2 linked regions of the Thiorhodovibrio winogradskyi genome follow. The protein of the gene in region 1 binds, or shares a complex with, the protein of each later gene. Links are inferred from orthologs where the notes say so. Each region holds a gene or a part of one and is shown in the gene's direction. Other genes may lie near its edges.

Region 1 (8,418 bases):
ATTAGGCTGGCCTTGTCGACATAGATCTCATCCGCCGCCACGGCGATGTAATAGGCCCCGGAGGCACAGGCATCCACGGCCACGGCATACACCGGTTTGTCGGGATATTTATTCTTGAGACGGCGAATTTCGTCGTTCACATAGCCCGACTGCACCGGACTGCCGCCTGGGCTATTGATGCGCAGGATCACGCCCTTGGCCTTCTCCTCCTTGAACGCCTTGCGCAACGCGGTGATGATTTTATCGGCGCTGGCATCGCTATCAGACGCGATCATTCCGTCGACTTTAACAAGAGCTGTGTGCTCTTTTCCCGCACCAACCGACTCACTCAGATTCCCGGCATAGACCACCGCCAGCAAGACCACCACATAGGCCAAGGCCGCGAGTTTGAAAAACAGCCCCCAGCGCCGTCCACGGCGCTGATCGCGCAAAAACTCAACCGCCATGCTGTTAATCAGCGCACGCTCCCAGTTGGGGTCATCGGGGTCTGGCAGTTGGCTCGAGGGCAGTTGGCGAAAGGGCCAGCGCTTCATCTTTGTGTCTCCGGTGTTGGGGTCGGTCAGTCAAGTCAGGCGCGTGCGGCGAGCCAGGCAGGCAATTCGCCAATGGCATGAATCAGGCCGAGCGGCTGACAGGCGAGCAGCCGCTCGCTGTCATGCACACCATAGCTGACGGCGAGCGACGCCATGCCGGCATTGTTCGCCATCAGCAGATCGAATTCGGTATCGCCCACCATCAGGGCCGCCTCGGCGCGGGTGCCAAGCTCGTCGAGCAACTCAAACAGCATTTGCGGATTAGGCTTGGAAAGGGTCTCATCAGCGCAGCGGGTGGCGTGAAAATAGGGCACGAGCCCGGACTGCACCAGCGCCCGATCAAGCCCGCGGCGACTCTTGCCGGTCGCAACCGCGAGCAGCAGCCCCTGCTGGTGGAGCGCGCGCACCACCTCGGCGGCGCGATCAAACAATAGCGTTGGGGTGGGATCCTCGCCAAGAAAGCGGTTGCGATAAGCCTCTATCAGCCGGCTGATGAGTTCGGGGCGTGCCCGCGGACAGAGCGTCTGCATGGCCTCCTCAAGCCCAAGCCCGATCTGGTCACGCATCAACTCAGGCGCTGGCGGCTGGACATCCTGCTCGACAAAAGCCGCGGTCATGCAGTTGACAATGCGCGCGGCCGAATCCATCAGGGTGCCGTCCCAGTCGAAAATGATCAGTTCAACTTGCATGTGATGGGTTTGCGATTATGGGTGATGCAGTGAGTCATTGGCGGTCCTTTGGTCTTCTGCGTGAATCCATGGCCTGGCGGTCACCAGCGGCCAATCCCTCCACTTCCAAGGTTCAAACGCCCGCCTGGTGTCTCAGCCTCTGCAATACCTGCTGCAAATCCTCAGGCAACGGAGCGCGCACCACCAGGGGGTCCGCCTCTGGATGCGGGCGAAAGCCAAGTTCGGCGGCATGCAAGAATAAGCGATTCAGGCCCAGACTGCTCAGGCGCTGATTGTCCGTGGCATCGCCATATTTATCGTCACCGGCAACAGCTGCTCCAAGATGGGCCGCATGCACGCGGATTTGATGCGTCCGCCCGGTCTCCAGCCTGACATTCACCAGAGTACAGCCCGCGAACGCTTCCACCCGGAGAAATCCGGTCCACGCCGCCTTGCCCTCGGCATGATCGACCCGGACCACCCGTTCGCCACCGCGCAGCAGGTTCTTGCGCAGGGGTGCACGCACTTCGACCCGCTCACGCGGCAAGCCACCCACCAGCAAGGCCTGGTACTTTTTGCGTACCTGTCCCTCGCGCAATTGCCGATGCAGCCAGCGCAAGGTCGCGGTTTTTTTACTAATCAGCAAACAACCCGAGGTCTCGCGATCAAGCCGATGCACCAGTTCGAGCGACTGCGTCGGCCGCATGGCCCGCAGTGCTTCGATCAGTCCTAGACTCAACCCGCTACCGCCATGCACCGCGAGCCCGGCGGGTTTATCAATCAGAATCAGGCCCTCATCTTCATAGAGCACCGCATCCGACAGGCGTGCCTGCAATCCTGCCGTTGGCGCCGCCGCGGGCGCCGCCGGGTTGAGACGCAGCGGCGGCAAGCGCAGGGAGTCTCCCGCCTCGAGCCGGGTTGATGGCTTGACACGGCAACGGTTAACCCGCACTTCTCCGCTTCTTACTATGCGATAAATCAGGCTACGCGGCACACCTTTAAGGTGTGCGAGCAAAAAATTGTCGATGCGCTGCCCCTGGTGATCCGCCCCGATCTCAAGGTAGCGGACTCCGCCTGCGTCCTGGTTGACTGGACTTACTGGCGGCTCGACGGACGGCATCCGCCGGGGTTGCTTAGGTTTTTGGACGGGTTTCCGGATGGGTTTTTGTTTGCTCAATGGGTGTTTCGCTGCTATCTTGACTGATCGCTATCGAAGGATTGCGACCTGTTGGGGTCCATTCGCTGTGCCAGCCGATAAAAGTTTGCGGCACTGCTAACCTGACAGTTAATGTCGGAATTGGAGCTGGCATCCCGCCATTGTAGGCTGAAGGCCACTGTCGGATGCTCGTTATCTTCAGGGTTGCCCCTGAAGCTCGGCTCGTCCGACAGCGCGCGAGAAAACGACCGGTCAAGATCCCGTTGCGGTGAAACATCTGTTTCATTCTCCGGGTCGCCGAGATGCAGTGCTAACCAACTCGCCGCAATGACACCCGAACCAAGCAGGCTCGGGTGGTAGCAGAACAATCAGGCGCGACCCCACCGGGGGTGCGCAACCAGGATTGATCCGCGGGCTCTGGCGGAGCTTGCGGACCAAAGGATAACAACCTGCCGCGCGCAACAGTGTCGATGCATGGCCGGATCAGTGATGAGCGCGCGCGAGGCCACAAGCCGTCGCGCCGCCACCTTGCCCGGACACCATCGCCGCCAGGCCCCGCTCCCGCCCGGGGCCTGTACTGGCTTGCCACGAACAGACCCATCATGGGGTCTGTTCACAGCCGCCAGTGCGCGCTGTCCAAGAGATTTCACCAACAATGAAAAGAATGCTGATCAACGCAACTCAGCCCGAAGAGTTGCGCGTGGCCATCGTCGATGGTCAACAACTGTTCAACCTTGATATCGAGTCTCCCGGTCGCGAACAAAAAAAAGCCAATATCTACAAAGGAACCATCACCCGAGTAGAACCCAGCCTGGAGGCAGCCTTCGTTGACTACGGCAGCGAGCGCCACGGCTTCCTGCCGCTGAAAGAGATCGCTCGCGGCTATTTCGAGGGCGATCCGGCCAAGCCTGGCACCAAAAACAATATTCGCGGATTGATCCGCGAGGGCCAAGAGGTGGTGGTCCAGATCGACAAGGAAGAACGGGGCAACAAGGGCGCGGCCCTGACCACCTTTATCTCCCTTGCCGGGCGCTATCTGGTGCTGATGCCAAACAATCCGCGCGCCGGCGGCGTGTCGCGTCGCATTGAGGGCGCGGATCGCACCGAGCTGCGCGAGGCCCTGAGTCTGCTCGACATCCCCGAGGATACCGGGCTAATCGTGCGCACCGCTGGCGTGGGCAAGAACGCAGAGGAACTTCAGTGGGATCTCGACTACCTGACCCAGCTTTGGGACGCCATCAAGGCCTCCAGCGAGGAGCGCAAGGCGCCTTTCCTGATCTACCAGGAAAGCGATGTGATCATTCGCTCCATCCGCGATCATTTACGCGCGGACATTGGCGAGATCGTGGTGGATGATCCCAAAATGTACGAGAAGGCGCAGGCCTTCGTGCGCTCGGTCATGCCACACAACCTGAAGAAACTCAGGCTTTATCAGGACGAAGTCCCACTCTTCACCCGCTACCAGATCGAAAGCCAGATTGAATCCGCCTTCCAACGTGAAGTCCGCCTGCCCTCGGGCGGCTCGCTGGTCATCGACCACGGCGAGGCGCTGACCTCCATCGACATCAACTCGGCGCGCGCCACCAAGGGCGCGGACATTGAGGAAACCGCTCTCAACACCAACCTCGAAGCCGCCGACGAAATCGCCCGGCAACTGCGCCTGCGCGACCTGGGTGGGTTGTTCGTGATCGATTTTATCGACATGACGCCGGCCAAGAACCAACGCGAGGTTGAAAACCGCCTGCGCGACGCCCTCAAGCAAGACCGTGCCCGGGTGCAAACCTCGCGCATCTCGCGCTTTGGCCTGCTGGAGATGTCACGCCAGCGTCTGCGACCATCCCTTGGGGAATCGAGCCAGATTGTCTGCCCGCGCTGCAAGGGCCAGGGCACCATTCGCGGAGTCGAATCTCTCGCGCTCTCGGTGCTGCGCATCGTCGAGGAAGAGGCGATGAAGGACAGCACCGCGCGTATCCTCGCGCACCTGCCCATCCCGGTCGCGACCTATCTACTCAACGAGAAACGCCGCGCCGTTCTCACCATCGAAGACCGCCACCAGGTTGAGATTCTGCTGGTTCCCAACAAGAGCATCGAAACGCCCGAGTACCGCATTGAGCGCATTCGCAGCCAGGACGTGGTCAAATCCGGCAGCGACGATGCCGTCAGCTACGAACTCGCCGAGGATCTGACCGCCGAGGACAGCCATTCGCTAGCCACCACCAGCCGTCCCGCCGACGAGCCCGCCGTCAAGCAGCTCGCGCCCTCCATGCCGGCACCGCATCGCAGCGAGACGGCGCAAGCCGAACAGCGCCACCCGGGCGCCGCGGCCGCCGCCACCCATGAACGCAATGAGAATTTGCTCAAGCGTCTTTGGGTCACCTTCTTCTCGGCCGGTAACGACCAGACCACGCAATCTCAAGCGTCGGCATCCAAGCCCGCATCCGCGGCACCGCGCGAGGAACCCGCGCTCGCGAGCGAGAGCGCTGCGTCTCGTGGCCGTTCACCGCGCCGCGCACCGAACGGCCAGCGTCAAGATCGCCCAAGCAGCAGAGCACAGGCTGCCGCAACCACTGACATCCCAGCGGCCGTCACTGACGGCTCGTCCGACAGCAGCACTGACAGCCGACCAGGCACCGAACAGACGGGCGGCGAGTCAGCGCCAAGATCCGAGCGCTCGCGCTCCAGTCGCCGCGGCGGCCGCGGCCGCGGCAAAAGATCCGCCTCCAGCGAGGCCAACACCAATAGGCAGACGGAAGCAGGCGCAGCGCCCGAGGAACATCCCAGTGCGAATCCGGGCGTGGCGGACAGAGCCAACCACTGGAGTCCGGATCAAGGGTACGTCGGCGCACCGCGCGCGCCCGACATGGCCGCGGCGGATTCTGGCTCCCAGGGTGCTGAGGCGGACAGATCCGCCGATCAATCATCCCATGGCGATCAGAACGTCCCGCCCGACAGCGACAGCCAAGCAGGCGAGGGCGATGCGCCGCCGCGGCCGCGCTCCAGCCGCCGGCGCCGTGGCGGGCGTAACAGACGCAAGCCGAGTTCTCAGCCGGCCACGAACGGCGACGCCAAACCCGCGCAGGATGGCACAGCAGCGGCAGCGTCTGGCGCTCAGGGTACGGCGGAAACAGAAGACCCCAGAGCGGTTCCGGTGCAGGCAGAACCCCAGCCAACGGCGATTCATCAGCCGGCGCCATTCGCCGCCGAGCCGGCAATGAAAGACAGATTCCTGGAGCCATTCCCCACGAAGCCACCCTCCATGGAACGTCCCCCCATGGAAGCTTCCCGAGCGGAACCTCCACCGCTCACCAAGGCCGAGTCTCCGCCGCCCGCGTCAGAATCAAGACCACCGATGGACAACGAGTCCTCGCCTGCACAATCAGCCAGGCCTGGCACCTCGACCGAGCCATCGGCAACCGGATCCGAGCACCAGGAGCCCCGCGCTGGCGAAGCTGTTAGCAGCCCGGAACTGCTCCCAACTCAGACTCCAGTTCAGCAACCAGCTCCGTCAGCTCCGTCAGCTCCGTCAGCACAGACGCATCCTCAATCCGAGGCCCTGCCTCAGGAACGCTCGCCAGCCAAGGAGCCCGAGCGGCCATCCGCTGACAATCCGCCTGACAAGGAAACACCCTGAACATCTTCATTCGATGTTAAAGCTCTTTTTTCTCACAGCGAAGCGCTTCGCCAGCCTGGCTATCCAGAGCTTCGGCCGCCATCCGGCCATCGACGGGGGCTCGGCCTGGCTGCGACTGCGCCGCCGCCTGGTGATGATCGGGTTTCTCCCCTTTCTCGCGCTGGTACTCGCTATTCACTGGCTAGGCTTTCTGCTCGATGAGATCTTCTTTCGCGGCTACCGCAAGATACCCATCCGCGAACCTCTGTTCGTGCTGGGCGTACCGCGCAGCGGCACCACCAATCTGCATCGAGTTCTGGCGCGGGATGCGCAATTCACTACCTTCAGCACCTGGGAAAGCCTGTTCGCGCTCTCCGTGAGCGCACGCAAGTTCTGGCTTGGGCTGGCGCGACTCGACCGCTCCCTGGGCGGTTATCTGGCCCGCGCGCTGGGGTGGCTGGAACAACATGGCTTCGCCGCCATGGACGATGTTCACCCCATGACACTCAATGCACCAGAGGAAGATTATTTCGCCCTGCTACCGATTCTCTCCTGCTTTATCCTGGTCCTGCCCTTCCCCTTCCATGAGCGTCTGTGGGACATGGGTCAATTTGACCGCCGCATTCCAGTCGACGAACAGCAGGCGATACTCGCCTATTACCGCCGTTGCTTGCAGAAGCATCTCTACGTTCACGGGCCGGACAAGCGCCTGTTGTCCAAGAACGCGGCCTTCGCGCCCCTGGCCGGCGGACTCAGCCGCACCTTTACCGACGCCCGCTTTTTGATTTGTCTGCGCGAACCCGAGCGCACCCTGCCCTCGCAACTCAGCTCCATCGGGTCAGGTCTGGCATTCTTCGGCACGCCCGCGCGCAGTCCTTGGGTGCGGGATCAATTCATCGAGCAACTGCGGTTTTATTACCTGAACTTGGCGGCCCAATTGGGATCAACACCGCCCGAGCGCTGTGTCTGGGTGAGCATGAAAGCCCTGCGCGAGACGCTCGACAGCACCCTGTCCGACGCCTACCGGCAGCTGGGACTCCCGCTCTCGGATGGCTTCGCCGCCATCCTTGCGCAGGAATCAGAGGCCAGTCGGCACTACCGCAGCGGCCACAATTATGCACTCGCCCACTTTGGGCTGGATGCGGCCGAGCTTGCCCGCGCCTTTGCCGATGTCCGTGCCAACCCTCATTTGGCCGCTGTTCTCCCGCCGCCAGCAACAGACGCAGTCCCATGCTGAAATCCGACAGCGCATCCGGTCCCCTGCCATCATCAGCCGCGCAACCCCTGCGCGTGGCCATCCTCTCGGACGCCGCCCCCGAGCGCAATGGCGTCGGCGCCTATTATCGTGACCTGGCCGAGCACCTGCGCGGCGCCGGGGTGTTGGTGCGGATCATCTCCCCGCGCTATCGCAACGGACGTTGGTATGGCGGCTTCGCGGTTCCCCTGCCGGGTGACCGCACCCAGAAGTTCATGCTGCCCTCGCCGCTGATGATTCACCGGCGGCTCAAGCGCAGCAACCCCGATGCCATTGTCATCCCCACGCCCGGCCCTTACGGCATGCTCGGGCTGCTCTTTGCCAAGAGGCACAAGGCACGCATCATTGTTGGCTTCCATACCCACTTCGAGCGCCTCGCGGCCATGAATCAGGACTGGTCCGCGCGCGCGCCCGCCGCGCAGTGGTATCTCAACACTTGCAACCGCAAGCTATTTCGCGACAGCCAGTTGGTACTGGCCAATTCCCAAGAGATGGTCGAGATTGCCCGGCGCATCGGTGCCGAGCATGTCGGGCTCATGGGCACGTCCATTCCCAGACGTTTTATCGAGCAGCCACCCAAAGCCTTGCACGGTAGCCTCGAGCGGGTTCTCTTCGCCGGGCGCCTGGCACCAGAGAAAAACCTCGAAGCAGTCGTCCAGGCCGCCGCGGCGCTGCCGCGGATGCAATTTCTAGTGGCTGGCGAGGGTCCCATACGTCCCTGGCTGGAGAGCGAGGCACGGCGGCTTGAGAATATCAAGCTGCTCGGCTGGATCCATCGCCAGAGGATGCTGTCACTGATCGACAGCGTCGACGCCCTGGTTCTTCCATCCACGGTAGAGTCCTTTGGCACTATTGCATTGGAAGCCATGGCCAGGGCGCGGCTGGTCGTGGTCTCATCGCATTGCGGCATTCTGAGCTGGGATCAGCTCAACCGCGGCCTGTTTCAGATCGAACCACAGCAGACCCTGGCCGATGTCCTTGGGCAGATCGCCGAGATGGACCCGGCACAACGCAGCCACAAAGCCGAGATCGCCCGCACCGCCGCGACCGACATCAATGCTGATAATCTCAACCATTGGCTTGAGATTCTGCGCGACGGCCGTCTGACCGGGATCGACAAACTCCCTAAACCCAAAACACCTGTTTGATCTTCCGCGATCGCCAGACCATGCGCCTGATCATGAAACCTCGGTTTG
Region 2 (3,653 bases), 690 kb from region 1 along the record:
CGGGCTGGGCTTGGAAACCGGCCTGCGCATTCTTGAGCGGGTGCGCACCGAGGTGCGGGTGCCGGTGCTGACCGATGTGCATGAGGATACTCCCCTGGGCGAGGTCGCCGCTGTGGTGGATGTGCTGCAAACCCCGGCTTTTTTGTGTCGCCAGACCAATTTCATTCAGAGCGTGGCGGCCCAGGGTAAACCGATGAATATTAAGAAAGGCCAGTTCCTGGCGCCCTGGGATATGGCGCAGGTGGTGCGCAAGGCGCGCGATGCCGGCAATGACCAGATTTTGGTGTGTGAGCGTGGCGTGAGCTTTGGCTATAACAATCTGGTATCGGACATGCGCGCGCTGGCGGTGATGCGAGAGAGCGGCGCTCCGGTGGTGTTCGACGCGACCCACTCGGTGCAGTTGCCCGGTGGGCAGGGGCATGCCTCGGGTGGCCAGCGGGAGTTTGTGCCCGTGCTGGCGCGCGCCGCGGTCGCGGCCGGTGTGGCGGGCTTGTTCATGGAGACGCACCCCAACCCGGAGCAGGCCAAGAGCGACGGGCCCAATGCCTGGCCGCTGGGCAAGATGCGCCAACTGCTGGAGACCCTGGTGGGCATCGATCGGCTGGTCAAGGGAGGTGAGCTGGCTGAAACATCTTTGCTGGTAGCTGCCGCGGCTCGTTCATGAATGCAAGTGCGATTAGCTTATATCCATCACGCCGGATGCGGCGCTTAGCCTGTAGCTTGCATCAATGCGCCGCTCGCCTTGACCTCGGTTAATCGCTGTAAGACAACTTGGCGCTCGACCCCGTTTTTTGATTCCTTATCATTTAATCTTATGGAGTATTCATCATGTCTGAAATCGTCGAAGTCCGCGCTCGGGAGATTCTCGACTCGCGCGGCAATCCCACGGTCGAAGCGGACGTCATCACCGCCGATGGCGCCATTGGGCGCGCTGCCGTGCCTTCGGGTGCCTCGACCGGCTCGCGCGAGGCGCTGGAACTGCGCGATGGCGACAAAGCCCGCTATGGCGGAAAAGGGGTGCTGACGGCCTGCGCCAACATTGGTGGGGAGATTCGCGAGGCGGTGCTCGGCATGGAGGTGTCGGACCAGGCCGCCATTGATGAGCGCATGATCACCTTGGATGGCACCGATACCAAAGGCCGCCTTGGCGCCAATGCCATTTTGGGCGTGTCCATGGCCGCCGCCCATGCCGCCGCCCAGGAGAAAGCCCTGCCGCTGTATCAATATCTTGGTCATGGCAATTACCAATTGCCGGTACCCATGATGAACATCATCAACGGCGGCCAGCATGCCGATAATAGTGTCGATTTTCAGGAGTTCATGATTCTGCCGGTGGGCGCAGCGAGCATTCGCGAGGCGGTGCGCTATGGCGCCGAGGTGTTTCATGCCCTCAAGTCTGTTCTCAAGGGTCGCGGACTGGCGACCTCGGTCGGCGATGAAGGCGGTTTCGCCCCCGACCTGCCCTCGAACGAAGCGGCCATCGAGGTGATTCTGGAAGCCATCGGCAAGGCCGGTTTCAAAGCGGGGCAGGATATTTATCTTGGCATGGATGTGGCCGCGTCGGAATTCTATGAAAACGGCCGCTACAACCTCACGGGCGAGGGGCGCACGCTCGATGCCGCCGGCATGACCGATCTGTTGCTCGAGTGGTGCGCCAAGTATCCCATCATCAGCATCGAGGATGGCCTGGCCGAGGGTGACTGGGACGGCTGGAAGGATCATACCGAGCGCCTGGGTAACAAGGTGCAACTGGTGGGTGATGATCTCTATGTCACTAACACAAAAATTCTGCGGGAAGGCATCGACAAGGGCATCGCCAATTCCATTCTGATCAAGGTCAACCAGATCGGCACCCTGACCGAGACGCTCGCCGCGATCAAAATGGCGCATGACGCCGGCTATACCGCCGTGGTCTCCCACCGTTCGGGCGAAACCGAGGACACCACCATTGCCGATCTCGTCGTTGCCGCCGCCACCGGGCAAATCAAGACCGGCTCGCTGTCGCGTTCCGATCGTGTCGCCAAGTACAACCAGCTGATGCGCATTGAGGATCAGCTTGGCGAGGGAGCCGTCTATGCCGGACGCTCGGCCTTCCGCCATCTGTAATCCGACGCGAGTCGGACGCAGGCGCGCCCCATGACCGCCATGCGCTGGTTGGTGCTGGTTTTGCTCGCCTTGCTCGGGCTGCTGCAATACCGCTTGTGGGTAGGGGAGGGCAGCCTGGCGCAACTGCATACCCTTAAGGTGCAGACCGGCGAGCAGCAACTGGAGCTTGACCGTCTGCGTGCGCGCAATCAGGCATTGATCGCCGAAGTGGACAGCCTGAAAACCGGTTTGGCCGCCATTGAAGAGCGTGCCCGCTTCGATCTGGGCATGATCCAGGACGGTGAGTTGTTTTTGCAGGTGATCGAGAAATCAGCGACTGAGCGCGCCGGCGCCCATTCCCAGTCGGTCCCCGAACTGAACAGGGAGCCCTGATGGCGTCCGTGGTTCAAACCGCTGGAAAGCAGGCCGATGCAGCCGCCAAGGCTTGGGCGCTCATCCCGGCGGCCGGCGTTGGCCGGCGCTTTGGCGCCACCCGGCCCAAGCAGTATCTGGAGCTGGACGGGCGCCGGGTGATCGACCATGCGCTTGAGCGTTTTCTGCGGCACCCCGGTATTCATGGTTGTGTGGTGGTGCTGCACCCGGATGATCCCTACTGGCCGGAAGGTCCCCACGCCCATCATCCCGATGTGCTGCGCGCCGATGGCGGCGCGGAGCGCTGTCACTCGGTGCGCAATGGGCTGGACGCCTTGGCGGCCGTGGCCGATGAGCGGGACTGGGTGCTGGTGCATGATGCCGCCCGACCCTGCCTGAGGCGCGAGGACCTGGATCATTTGTTGGCGGCGCTGGTGAGCGAACCCGTGGGTGCGCTGCTCGCGGTGCCAGTGCACGACACCGTCAAGCGCGCGACCATCCAGGCCGTCGATGATGCCGCCGTGACCGGTGCTGGGGTGACCGCGGGCACGTCCGCCAATGCGCTGGTCGTCGCCGAGACAGTGCCACGAGCCGACCTGTGGCGCGCCTTCACGCCCCAGGCATTCAGGCTCGGGCAGCTGAGACAGGCGCTGGATTTTGCCCTTGCGCAGCATCACCTGGTGACTGACGATGCCAGCGCCATGGAACTCCTCGGACTGCGCCCGCGCCTGGTGGAAGGCCATGGTGACAATATCAAAATCACGCGCCCCGAGGACCTGGACCTGGCGCGCTTTTATCTTTCGCAACAGTCTCATTAGGCCCAACAGGCTGAACAAGACAAACAGGCACAACAGGAGTCGGCATGCTCATCGGGCAGGGAATTGACGTGCATCGCTTCGCATCGGGGCGGCGACTGGTGCTGGGCGGGGTCGAGATCGGACACGACTTCGGGCTCGAGGCCCATTCCGATGGTGATGTCGTGATTCATGCCCTGTGCGATGCCCTGCTCGGTGCGGGTGGTTTTGGCGACATCGGGCATCATTTTCCGGACAATGACCCGGCCTTCAAGGATATTGACAGCCGTGTGCTGCTGCGCCGGGTGATGCAAACCCTGGCAGCCCATCAATTGTCACTGGTCAATGCCGACCTAACCATTGTCGCCCAGGCGCCCAAGCTGGCCCCGCATATCGCGGCCA

Evidence for each region. Proteins that work in one complex are often made in the same cells at the same time.
Region 2: the proteins of rne (region 1) and eno are in contact, whole or in part, in a solved structure (PDB 2FYM), measured with the Escherichia coli proteins. The link is inferred for Thiorhodovibrio winogradskyi from one-to-one orthologs.

The regions. Positions count from the first base shown.
Region 1 is NZ_CP121472.1:2,012,662-2,021,079, reverse strand. What follows is about bases 2,663-6,188. They hold rne (ribonuclease E), read left to right. Parts: upstream 2,663-3,012; coding sequence 3,013-5,988; downstream 5,989-6,188. Other genes in these bases: Thiowin_RS09000 (sulfotransferase), read left to right, coding at 6,002-6,188. Outside these bases: Thiowin_RS09020 (S49 family peptidase), read right to left, coding at 1-533; Thiowin_RS09015 (HAD-IA family hydrolase), read right to left, coding at 569-1,222; Thiowin_RS09010 (RluA family pseudouridine synthase), read right to left, coding at 1,335-2,321; more of Thiowin_RS09000, read left to right, coding at 6,189-7,204; Thiowin_RS08995 (glycosyltransferase), read left to right, coding at 7,198-8,370. UniProt on the Escherichia coli protein: Endoribonuclease that plays a central role in RNA processing and decay. Required for the maturation of 5S and 16S rRNAs and the majority of tRNAs. Also involved in the degradation of most mRNAs.
Region 2 is NZ_CP121472.1:1,326,755-1,330,407, forward strand. The notes cover bases 1-2,967. They hold eno (phosphopyruvate hydratase), read left to right. Parts: upstream 1-828; coding sequence 829-2,106; downstream 2,107-2,967. Other genes in these bases: kdsA (3-deoxy-8-phosphooctulonate synthase), read left to right, coding at 1-664; ftsB (cell division protein FtsB), read left to right, coding at 2,137-2,478; ispD (2-C-methyl-D-erythritol 4-phosphate cytidylyltransferase), read left to right, coding at 2,478-2,967. Also shown: more of ispD, read left to right, coding at 2,968-3,275; ispF (2-C-methyl-D-erythritol 2,4-cyclodiphosphate synthase), read left to right, coding at 3,320-3,653. UniProt on the Escherichia coli protein: Catalyzes the reversible conversion of 2-phosphoglycerate (2-PG) into phosphoenolpyruvate (PEP). It is essential for the degradation of carbohydrates via glycolysis.